DNA from 2 places in the Brevibacillus sp. DP1.3A genome. Region 2 is predicted to be linked to the other one. Evidence: a T-box and tRNA genes for the amino acid it is inferred to sense, from the RefSeq annotation. Region 2 holds a T-box; the other holds one or more tRNA genes.
The links. A T-box is a leader RNA that pairs with one kind of tRNA and senses whether it is charged. The one in region 2 lies ahead of serS (serine--tRNA ligase), so its partner is inferred to be a tRNA-Ser.
Positions count from the first base shown of each region.

Region 1: it has a tRNA-Ser gene. The T-box ahead of serS (serine--tRNA ligase) is inferred to sense a tRNA for this amino acid. The anticodon was not compared.

Region 1 covers NZ_CP085876.1:4,467,713-4,473,929, reverse strand. The annotation lists gene HP399_RS20325 (3-oxoacid CoA-transferase subunit A) at 1-392, shown strand, start outside; gene HP399_RS20320 (3-oxoacid CoA-transferase subunit B) at 374-1,051, shown strand; gene HP399_RS20315 (peptidase) at 1,085-2,365, shown strand; gene HP399_RS20310 (aldehyde dehydrogenase family protein) at 2,465-3,883, shown strand; tRNA gene HP399_RS20305 (tRNA-Ser) at 3,950-4,038, shown strand; gene HP399_RS20300 (acyl-CoA synthetase) at 4,195-5,760, shown strand; gene HP399_RS20295 (exo-beta-N-acetylmuramidase NamZ domain-containing protein) at 5,826-6,217, opposite strand, start outside.
Region 2 covers NZ_CP085876.1:31,500-37,716, forward strand. The annotation lists gene pdxS (pyridoxal 5'-phosphate synthase lyase subunit PdxS) at 1-535, shown strand, start outside; gene pdxT (pyridoxal 5'-phosphate synthase glutaminase subunit PdxT) at 546-1,121, shown strand; T-box leader at 1,253-1,477, shown strand; gene serS (serine--tRNA ligase) at 1,532-2,812, shown strand; gene HP399_RS00235 (hypothetical protein) at 3,006-3,173, shown strand; gene aceB (malate synthase A) at 3,234-4,841, shown strand; gene aceA (isocitrate lyase) at 4,868-6,157, shown strand.

The DNA.
Region 1 (6,217 bases), 2.2 Mb from region 2:
GCCCGCAGGGGATACTTGCAGAGCGTGTACGGGCAGGTGGAGTCGGTCTGGGAGGCATTCTATCGGATGTCGGCATCGGGACGATCGCGGAAAAAGGGAAGCAGAAGGTCGTTCTGGACGGAAAGGAATATCTATTGGAGACACCGCTCACTGCCGAAGTGGCTATCGTACATGCGAAAAAAGCGGATCGCTTTGGCAATTTGGTGTTTGATACAAGTGCACGCAATTTCAATCCGTTAGTGGCGATGGCAGGCGACATTACTATCGTGGAAGCGGATGAGATTGTCGAGGTAGGCATGATCGACCCGGAAGAAATCGTCACCCCGGGCGTTTTCGTGAACTTTATCGTCCAAAGTGAAGGGGTGAACTGGCAATGGGCATGGGAGAAGTAAAAGAAACAGAGAGCTATCGTGAGCGTATTGCCCGCCGCGCAGCATTGGAAATAGAAGACGGCATGATTATTAATCTGGGAATCGGTATTCCAACGCTAGTTGCGGATTTTATTCCAGCTGACAAACGGGTCATGTTTCACGCGGAGAACGGCATTCTCGGTACAGGACCAAGCCCTGCGAAAGGGGAGGAGAACGCCATGCTTTGCAATGCAGGTGGTTTTCCTGTCACGCTCGCCACAGGGGCATCCTTTTTCGACAGTGCGACTGCTTTTGCCATCATCCGCCGTGGGCTATTGGACATGACGATTTTAGGGGTCCTGGAAGTAAGCCAAAATGGTGACATTGCTAACTGGATCGTTCCAGGGAAACGTGTCCCAGGCATGGGAGGAGCAATGGAGCTGGCACAAAAGGCCAAGAAGGTCATGGTTGTGACCACACATCTGGATAAAAACGGACGTTCGAAAATCGTTCGGGAATGCTCACTGCCGTTAACCGCGACAAAAGCTGCAGATTTGATCATCACGGACATGGCAGTAATGGAGGTCATGTCAGATGGGTTGTATCTACGAGAAGTCATGTATCCATACAGTGTAGCTGATGTGATTGGAGCAACGGAAGCCGAGCTCAAGATGGACGGAGAGGTTGGCGTTTTCCGCTAAGCAAAGACAAAAACCATGGAACGGGGGAAAAACATGGCAAACTGGCAGGTGCTTATTCGGGAGCAATTGGAAAAAGATCGCGAGGCCGCTGTTCAATTGCTACAGCAATGGGTAAAAAGCCCGAGCGTACAAGGAGAAGAGCAATCCATCCAGCAAAGCATTGCTGAGCTTTTGAGGCAGATGGGTCTGGACGTTGACTTATGGGTCATGGAAGGCGAAGAGCTGGTGTCACATCCGTATTTTGTCTCCCCGCGTACGACGTTTGAAGGTAGCCCGAATGTCGTCGGTGTGTGGAAGGGGCAAGGAGATGGGCGTTCCATCATTCTAAACGGACACGTGGATGTAGTTCCCGCAGGTGATCTGGCACAGTGGAGCGATGATCCGTTTAGCGGGAAGATTGAGGACGGCAAGCTTTACGGACGCGGAGCAACCGACATGAAGGGTGGAAACTTATCTTCACTGTTGGCGATCCAGGTTCTACAGAAGTTGGGTGTGCAACTGAAAGGCGATGTCATTTTTCAGAGCGTCGTAGAAGAAGAAAGTGGTGGTGCAGGAACATTAGCGACGATCATTCGCGGTTACAAGGCGGATGCTGCCCTGATTCCAGAGCCGACCAATATGAAAATTTTCCCGAAGCAGCAAGGCTCCATGTGGTTCAGATTGACTGTCAAAGGGCGTTCTGCTCACGGAGGGACTCGCTACGAGGGAGTCAGCGCCATCGAAAAGAGCATGCTCGTCGTTCAAGCAATTGGTCAATTGGAAAAAGTGCGTAACGATCGACTCGACGATCCGCTTTACGCCAAGCTGCCCATTCCGATCCCGATTAATCTGGGGGTGATTGAGGGTGGCAAGTGGCCTTCGTCTGTAGCTGACCTCGTCAAGCTGGAAGGAAGGATGGGGGTTGCCCCAGGAGAGCAGATGGACAATGCCAAAGCAGAAATGGCAGCAGCACTCAAAAAGCTGGCAGAGGTCGACCCGTGGTTTGCAGAACAGCCGGTTGAGCTGGAGTGGTTCGGAGCTCGCTGGGTTCCGGGAGCAGTGGAGCTAGATCATCCGTTGATGGATATTCTGCATGCGCAGTTTGAAGCTGTGACAGGAGATCGTGCCACTGTGGAAGCATCGCCTTGGGGAACAGATGGCGGGTTGTTGACTGCTTTGGCCAATACCCCAGCGATTGTTGTTGGACCTGGAGTCACACCGGTTGCACACTACCCGAATGAATACATCGTTTTGGATGAGGTATTCCGTTGTGCTGAGATCTTTGCGCTTACGTTACTCGAATGGTGCGGTGTGGCTGAAAGTGTGAAAGAGTAAAAAGATATCCAAATATTTCAAAAACACGACAGGAAGGCGCGCGCATGAGGGAGAATGATTGGAAGGTGAACTCCAATCAATGAGAGTGGGGATATGCCGATGAAAAAAACGTGCTTTATCGGGGGAGAGTGGGTGCCAGCCACTGATCATGCACCGCTACTCTCTCCATGTACGGGTCAAGAGATTGCACAAATTTCACAAGCAGACTCATCATTGGTTGAAAAAGCAATTGCTGCGGCCCACGAAGCGACAACCGTCATGCGGCGCCTTCCTGCCTATCAACGCGCCTTCCTGCTTGAAAAAATCTCGATATTGATGAATGAACGTTTGGAGGAAGCGGCGCGCATCATCGCGATAGAAGCGGGGAAACCAATCAAAACAGCCCGTGGTGAAGTGATTCGAACCATTCAGACGTATAAGTTTGCAGCAGAGGAAGCCAAACGCCTCCACGGAGAAACCGTACCACTCGATGCAGCTATCGGGGGAGAGGGACGCTTGGCTTATACCGTGCGTGAGCCACTGGGAGTCATCGGAGCCATTACACCCTTTAATTTTCCGATGAATCTCGTCGCCCATAAGGTCGGACCTGCTCTCGCTGCTGGCAATACCGTTGTTCTCAAGCCTGCATCGCAGACACCGCTTAGCGCATTGTTTCTCGCAGAGCTCGCAGAGCAAGCTGGTGTGCCTGCTGGCGCCCTCAATGTGATCACAGGCAGTGGAGCGAGTGTTGGCGATAAAATCGTGTCTGACCCGAGAGTCAGGGCGGTGACGTTTACAGGGAGCCCAAGTGTTGGGCTGGATATACGCAATCGAGCGGGTATGAAAAGAGTCACGCTCGAGCTGGGGTCGAATTCGGCAGTGATCGTTGATCGTGATGTGCAACTGAATGAAGTGATACCCCGATGCGTTTTTGGCGCCTTCGCCTACTCCGGACAGGTATGTATCTCTGTGCAAAGAATTTATGTGGTCAAAGAGATCTATCAAGATTTCGTCCAACGTTTTGTTGAACAAACACGAGCACTTCGCGGTGGTGATTCGCTCTCTGAGGACGCGGACTATTCCGCCATGATCAATCCGTGCGAAACAGAACGTGCGATGGAGTGGATTCATGAGGCGCTCCAGCAGGGGGCACGTCTGGAGTGTGGGGGACAGATCGTGGATCGGATGCTCCAACCTACGGTGTTGACCGGTGTCCCGGCAGATGCAAAAGTATCTTGTCAGGAAGTATTCGGCCCTGTCGTTCTAATTAATCCAGTGGAGTCCGTCCGGCAAGGCATTACGTTGGTCAATGATTCGCGCTATGGATTACAGGCTGGTGTCTATACCAACAATCTGTCGTTGGCTCTGGAAGCGGCAGAAGAGCTGCGCGTGGGCGGTGTGATGGTGAATGATATTCCGACTTTTCGCGTGGACCATATGCCCTACGGTGGCGTAAAGGAAAGCGGACTTGGTCGGGAAGGGGTCAAATACGCGATAGAAGAAATGACGGAATTGAAATTCGTTGCCATCAAGCGATAAAGGAAACGAATACGGGCTCTTGCAAAAAATAGTAGAGCTGTGATATAGTATATATTGTTGAAATACGGAGGGATACCGAAGTGGTCATAACGGGGCGGTCTTGAAAACCGTTAGAGTGCAAGCTCACGCGGGTTCGAATCCTGCTCCCTCCGCCATAAATACAAATGAACCGACTCCAGTTAAGTAGCTGGGGTCTTTTTTATGGTCGAGAGCTTTGAGAGAAGTTGATGTTTCTTTTTTGTTAAAATATCAGAAAATAAAGAAAACTATTATATAATGGAGATGAGACTATAAGTGATGGGGGAATTTGCATGCTCGAAGCGCAAAGGGTTCGTAGAAATGCACTTGGCGATATTTTGCGAAGAAGTCGTGGGCGAAATCCTGGTAAGCCTGCCCTGTACTTTGAGGAAGAAGTATTGACTTACACGCAGCTTGATCAGCTTGCAAATAAGACGGCTCATACGCTTCATTCAAAAGGCTTGCAAAAAGGGGAGCGGGTGGCAGTACTGTCACGCAACTCGATGGATTTTGCGATTCTGAACTTTGGGCTAGCGAAAGCAGGAGTCATCATGGTGCCAATCAACTTCATGTTGAATAAAGAAGATGTCGCCTATATTTTGGGGCATTCGGAAGTGAGTGCGTGCTTCGTTACTCCCGAATTCCTGCAGCTCGCTCAAGACGGACTCCAATTAACTGGAATTTCCCCCAAGCTGCTTTCCCTCATGTCCAAACCAGCAGTACAAGCAGGGGAATGGTTGCCATTTCGCACGCTGATTGAAGCGGCAGACGACCAAGAGCCTGAAGTAGACATAGCGGACGATGATGTTGTGCAAATTTTGTATACCAGCGGAACGGAATCAAAGCCAAAGGGCGTTATGCTCACTCATAAAAGCATCATCTCTGAATATGTCAGCGCGATTATCGAAGGCGGGATGACGCAGGATGATGTGGCTGTTCACGCACTTCCCTTGTTCCATAGTGCGCAGCTTCATTGCTTTTTTGGACCGTACGTGTACCTTGGTGGGAGCGGAATTATTTTGGAACAGGCAACCCCTGCGTTATTGCTGCAGACGGTAGAGGCGTATAAGGCTACCCAGTTGTTTTGCCCGCCTACCGTGTGGATTGCTTTATTGCGTTCTCCCGATTTTGCCGCTCGTAATTTGAGTTCTTTGCAAAAGTGTTACTATGGTGCAGCGATCATGCCCGTAGAAGTGTTAAAAGAGCTCGGTCAACGCCTCCCGAACGCACAGTTTTACAATTTTTATGGACAGACGGAAGTGGCGCCATTGGCAACTGTTTTACAACCGAAGGATCAGATGAGAAAAGCGGGCTCTGCAGGCAAGCCAGCGTTAAATGTGGAAACGAAAATCGTCGATGATGATGGAAATGAAGTCCCTCGTGGAAGTGTTGGTGAAATAGTTCACAGGACCAGCCATGCGATGCTGGGTTATTTCCGTGATGAGGAGAAGACACAGGCTGCCTTCCAGGGAGGGTGGTTTCACAGCGGGGATTTGGGCATCATGGATGACGAAGGCTATATCACCGTGGTTGATCGGAAAAAGGATATGATTAAATCGGGGGGAGAGAACGTAGCAAGCAGAGAGGTTGAGGAGCTTATTTATCAACATCCGAAAGTGTCCGAGGTTGCAGTGATCGGAGTTCCCCATCCGTACTGGATCGAAGCAGTGACGGCTGTCGTTGTGCCAAAAGCAGGTGAGTTACTGACTGCTGACGAGATGCTTGCTTTTTGTAAAGATCGTCTTTCCTCCTTCAAAGCACCCAAATATGTAGTGATTGCTGACAATCTTCCCAGAAACCCTAGCGGCAAAATTTTGAAAAGAGAGTTGCGCCTCCGATACGAAACGCTGACGACTTAGCCAATCGCAAGGTCCAAAGCGCAGAAAAACCCGCTCTGTGATGAAGCGGGCTTTTTGCTGCGTGATTATTTTACGTTGGAAACTGTCGGACGATCGTCTTGAATGACTTCAAAACGATAGCCTTTTTCTTTCAAGTACGAAATGATTTCGGGGAGAGCTTCAGCCGTTGGCGACTTGGTGCTGGAATCATGCATCAAGACGACGATTTCTTTTTGTGACTTTACTTGCTGCTTTATATTTGCCAGTGTTTGAGCGGCTGTGTATTTATTGCTTCTTGCATCGCCGTTTGTTACATTCCAGTCGATAAACGTATAGCCACGTTGTTTCGCCTCTGCTTTGATCGCCTGCATGACTGTCTGCTGCTTGTTATAACGTTTGGGATCTTGATATTTCAAGCTGACGGTATTCGTGCTGCCACCTGGATAGCGGAATACTGTTGGTTTTACGCCGGTTGCTT
Region 2 (6,217 bases):
TAAAAAAGAGTTCACTGTACCGTTTGTATGTGGCGCCCGTGATCTGGGTGAAGCTCTCCGTCGTATCGGGGAAGGTGCATCCATGATCCGCACAAAAGGTGAGCCAGGGACCGGAAACATTGTAGAGGCTGTTCGTCATATGCGCACGATGATGTCCCAAATCCGCAAAGTGCAAGCGATGTCCTACGATGAACTGATGGCGGAAGCCAAAAACCTGGGTGCCCCATACGAACTGCTTGAAGAGGTACACAAAACAGGTAAGCTGCCAGTCGTAAACTTCGCAGCAGGTGGAGTAGCAACACCAGCAGATGCTGCCCTGATGATGCAATTGGGCTCCGATGGCGTGTTTGTAGGCTCTGGTATCTTTAAATCAGAGAATCCAGAGAAGTTTGCTCGCGCGATTGTGGAAGCGACCACCCACTACACGGATTACGAACTGATTGCTCGCGTATCCAAAGGCTTGGGGACGGCAATGCCAGGAATCGAAATCTCCAAGATTCGTGAAGCTGATCGCATGCAAGAGCGCGGCTGGTAAGGTGAGTAGCATGAAAATCGGCGTACTCGCTCTACAAGGAGCTGTAGCAGAACATGTGAGAATGCTAGAAGAGGTTGGTGCCACAGCTGTCCCGGTCAAAAAAGTAGAAGAACTGGATGAGCTCGACGGGCTGGTCATTCCCGGCGGAGAAAGCACCACGATTAGCAAGCTGATGCACAAGTACGGATTCATGGAGGCGGTTCAAGAGTTTGGTAAGGCGAACAAGCCGATCTTCGGAACTTGCGCAGGAGCGATCCTTCTGGCAAAACAGATTCAAGGACAAGACGATTGCCATTTAGGGTTGATGGAGATCAAAGTCGAGCGGAATGCTTTTGGTCGCCAAAAGGAGAGCTTTGAAGCCTTGATGCCTGTTGCGGGAGTGGCGGCAGATTACCCGGCAGTGTTCATCAGAGCACCGTATATCATGGAAGTGGGAGAGAACGGTCAAGTCTTGGCCAAGCACGAAGACAAGATTGTTGTCGCCCGAAGCGGTCACTATTTGGCAGCAGCCTTTCACCCAGAATTGACCGAAGATACAAGACTGCATAAATACTTCCTCGACATGGTCAAGGAATACAGAAGCTAACTAGCTGTCATACCGGAAGATCGGCCGTAAAAAGGCGCCGATCTTCTTTTTTTCTGAAGAGATCGAGGCGGGCTACTCTTTACATACGTATAGATCCTGTAGTACAGTTAACAATAATAGTATTCATGAATGAGAATGCGATGATGAGAACAAGTACTTCACAAGAGCCAGGCCTAGAGAGTCGGTGGTAGGTGCGAACCGATCCGGTTATGTGAAGGAATCCATCTCGGAGTGGCAAAGGAACAACAACTTTGCCCGGAACCGTCCCGTTATGACGGAAGAGTGGGCATATGCATGAGGATTGCTGCATATGTCAACGAGGGTGGCAACGCGGGTATACAACACTCGTCCCTTACCAGGGGACGGGTGTTTTTTGTTTTTTTTTTAATACGATTCGGAGGGATTTACACATGTTGGACGTAAAAGTATTACGCCAGGATTTAGAAGAAGTAAAACGCCGTTTGGCTCACCGCAATGAAGATATTTCTGCGTTGGATCAATTCGTAGAAGTAGATGAAAAGCGTCGCCAAGTCATCCAAGAAGCAGAAGCGCTGAAAAATAAGCGTAACACGGTATCCGAGCAAGTAGCGGTTATGAAACGCAATAAGGAAAATGCAGACCATCTGATCGCTGAAATGAAAGAAGTAAATGAACGCATCAAGGCTTTGGATGAAGAGTTGCGCCAACTGGATGAGCAGCTGGAGTTCATTTTGCTGAGCCTCCCGAACCTGCCGCACGAAAGCACGCCGATCGGTACGACAGAAGACGATAACGTGATTGCCTGGACATGGGGAGAGCCACGTGCATTTGACTTCGAGATTAAGCCTCACTGGGAGCTGGCTAGCCAAGCAGGCATCCTCGATTTTGAAGCGGCGGGAAAGGTAACAGGAAGCCGTTTTGTTTTCTATAAAGGATTGGGCGCACGTCTGGAGCGCGCACTGATGAACTTCATGATGGATCTGCACTCGAACGAGCATGGCTATGAAGAAGTGATCCCACCGTATATCGTCAACCGCACGAGCATGACGGGAACGGGTCAATTGCCTAAGTTCGAAGAGGATGCATTCAAAATTGAGGGACCAGATTACTTCCTGATTCCAACTGCAGAGGTGCCAGTCACCAATATGCATCGTGATGAAATCATGGATGGAGCGGATCTCCCTCGCTATTACACTGCTTTCAGTGCATGTTTCCGTTCGGAAGCGGGTTCTGCTGGCCGTGATACGCGTGGGTTGATTCGTCAGCATCAATTCAACAAAGTTGAGCTGGTGAAATTCGTGAAACCAGAAGAGTCTTATGACGAACTCGACAAACTGGTGAAAAACGCTGAAAAGGTGCTTCAATTGCTTGGACTGCCATACCGTGTCCTGAGCATGTGCACAGGCGATCTTGGATTTACGGCTGCGAAGAAATTCGACCTGGAGGTTTGGATTCCAAGCGGCGACACATACCGTGAAATCTCGTCTTGCTCGAACTTTGAAGATTTCCAGGCGCGCCGTGCCAATATCCGTTTCCGTCGCGATACGAAATCGAAGCCGGAATTTGTGCATACATTGAATGGTTCTGGTTTGGCGATTGGACGTACAGTAGCAGCGATCTTGGAGAACTACCAAGAGGCAGATGGAGCAATCGTGATTCCAGAAGTTCTTCGTCCATACATGGGCGGAGTAGAAAAGATCGCACCGAAGTAATAAGCGAGAGATTTAGAAAAGCAGCTCTTGATCCATAGCGGGTCAAGGGCTGTTTTATATTGTGTACTAATACAGGTGGATTTTTTAAAAAAACGTGTTGCACTGTACTATTCTCTGTTATATAATAAAAACAAATTTTAAGAATATTGTTTTAATACAGAAATGGAGGAATGGAGAATGGACTGCTATCGGTGTGAAGGAAACGGAGAACAAAATTGCCCAAGATGTGGAGGCGTTGGTCGTGATGCCAACGGAGCGGCTTGCCACAATTGCTTGGGAGACGGGCATGTATGCTGCAGCCATTGTAGTGGCAGCGGGAATCAGGAGTAAGGACATTTTTTTTGCCACTACTGTTATATAATAAAAAACATTTTATCGATCTGTATCATAATAACTTTAGAATGAGGGAGGAGGAGCTGTTTTGACTACCGTACCTACGAATCCATATCCGCTGGAGGTGCAGATTTCCGGTGAGATGCACCCTGGTTATCAAGATATCCTGACACCAGAAGCGATTCAATTCGTGATGAAGCTGGAGCAAAGGTTCGGCGACAGACGACAACAATTGTTGGCTAAACGCGTGGAACGTCAATTGCAAATCGATGTAGGTCAGTTGCCCGATTTTCTACAGGAAACAGCGGACATTCGTAAAGGAGATTGGACTGTTGCTCCATTGCCCAAAGATTTGCAAGACAGACGGGTGGAGATTACGGGACCTTCGGGTGATCGGAAAATGGTCATCAATGCACTGAACTCGGGTGCTCGGCTTTTCATGGCTGATTTTGAGGACGCGAACTCACCGACCTGGGAGAACACCATCCAAGGCCAAATCAACATGAAGGATGCGGTACGCCGCAATATCTCTTACATCAGTCCGGAAGGCAAATCATACACCCTCAATGAAAAGACGGCGGTTTTGATCGTGCGTCCTCGTGGCTGGCATCTTGAAGAAAAACACATCCTCCTCGATCAAAAACCGATCTCCGGCAGTCTGCTTGACTTCGGACTTTACTTTTACCACAACGTAGATGCTCTTATCGCGAATCAGACAGCACCGTATTTTTACTTACCGAAACTGGAGAGCCATTTGGAGGCCCGCCTTTGGAACGACGTCTTCCTTTTCGCGCAGGATGAATTAAATATCTCACGCGGCACAATTCGCGCGACAGTATTGATCGAAACGATCCTCGCAGCTTTTGAGATGGATGAGATTCTGTACGAGCTGCGTGAGCATAGTGCAGGACTGAATTGCGGACGTTGGGATTACATTTTCAGCTATATCAAAAAGCTGCGGAATCAGCCTGATGTCATTACACCGGATCGTGCGCAAGTAACCATGACAGTTCCGTTCATGAAAGCATACACCACGCTGGCAGTGAAGACTTGCCATAAACGGATGGCGCCTTGCATTGGGGGAATGGCTGCACAAATTCCGGTGAAAAATGACCCGGTACAAAATGCAGAAGCCATCGCCAAAGTACGCGCTGACAAAGAGCGGGAAGCGTACGATGGACATGATGGGACTTGGGTTGCTCACCCTGGGCTAGTGCCGGTAGCCATGGAAGTGTTCGATCGCTTGATGAGAGAGCCGAACCAAATTTGGTACAAACGTGAAGACGTAGACGTATCTGCTAAGCATCTTCTGGCAGTCCCAGAGGGCACGATTACCGAAGCGGGTGTCCGTACGAATATTAGCGTAGGCTTGCAGTACATCGAGGCATGGTTGCGAGGCTCTGGGGCCGTGCCGATCAACAATCTGATGGAGGATGCAGCTACAGCAGAAATTTCGCGGGCACAAGTCTGGCAATGGATGCGTCACCGTCACGGAGTCTTGCAGGATGGTAAAAAGGTGACGGAAGGCTTGGTAAAGCAGTGGCTGAGTGAGGAGCTACAAGCGATAAAGCAAGCAATTGGCCAAGAGAGGTATGACAACAGCAAGTATCCGATTGCTGGTGATCTATTCTTGCAATTGGTAACGACAGAAGATTTTGAAGACTTCCTAACGGTACCGGGTTATCGCTATTTGTAAAAATATAAAGAGTGGGGGAAATGAAAATGACGAAAGTAAACAAGCAAGAAGCGATTCAACAGGTGGAGCAAAGCTGGCAAGGCGAGCGTTTTCAAGGAATTACACGCCCGTATACGGCAGAAGATGTCGTTCGTCTGCGCGGTTCCGTACAAATCGAGCATACGCTGGCTCATCTCGGAGCAGAGCGTCTGTGGAACCTCTTGCATACTGAGCACCATATTAAAGCGTTGGGGGCTTTGACCGGGAATCAAGCGATTCAGCAGGTAAAGGCAGGATTAAAAGCGATTTATTTGAGTGGCTGGCAGGTAGCGGCCGATGCCAATCTGTCTGGTCAGATGTATCCTGATCAAAGCCTCTACCCGGCAAACAGTGTTCCCCAAGTCGTAAAAAGAATTAATCAGGCATTACAACGGGCCGATCAGATCGATCAATCAGAAGGTGGTACCGAGACGAATTGGTTTGCACCGATCGTAGCAGACGCAGAAGCGGGCTTTGGTGGGCCACTGAACGTTTTTGAATTGATGAAGGGTATGATTGAAGCGGGCGCAGCAGGGGTGCATTTTGAAGACCAGCTGGCTTCCGAGAAAAAATGCGGCCATATGGGTGGGAAGGTACTGATTCCTACGCAAGCAGCCGTCCGAAACCTGATTTCCGCACGATTTGCGGCAGATGTGATGGGGGTTCCAACGATTATCGTGGCACGTACCGATGCCAATGGCGCTTTCCTGATCACCAGCGACATCGACGAGCAGGATAAACCATTCCTGACGGGTGAACGAACAGCAGAAGGCTTCTTCCGTCTACGCGGCGGGTTGGATGCAGCGATTGCTCGTGGACTGGCGTACGCTCCCTATGCAGATTTGATCTGGTGCGAGACTTCTGAGCCGAATTTGGAGGAAGCACGTCGTTTTGCAGAAGCGATCCATGCCAAATATCCGGGTAAGCTGTTAGCCTACAATTGCTCTCCTTCGTTCAATTGGAAAAAGAAGCTGGATGAACAGACCATCGCTCGCTTCCAAGAGGAGATCGGCGAGATGGGCTACAAGTTCCAATTCGTCACGCTTGCTGGCTTCCACTCCTTGAATTACAGTATGTTTGAACTAGCGCGCGGCTATCGTGACCGCGGAATGGCTGCCTACTCTGAATTGCAGCAGGCTGAGTTTGCCAGCGAAGTACATGGCTATACGGCGACCCGCCATCAGCGTGAAGTGGGTACTGGCTATTTCGATGAGGTGGCACAGATTATCTCGGGCGGCAATTCATCGACGACGGCATTGAGCGGGTCGACGGAAGAGGAGCAATTCGCCCATAATTAAATAGGAAAAGCGAAGGACTAGGTGGTTCTCTGGTATTCAGAGGGCCACTTTTTGCGTTCA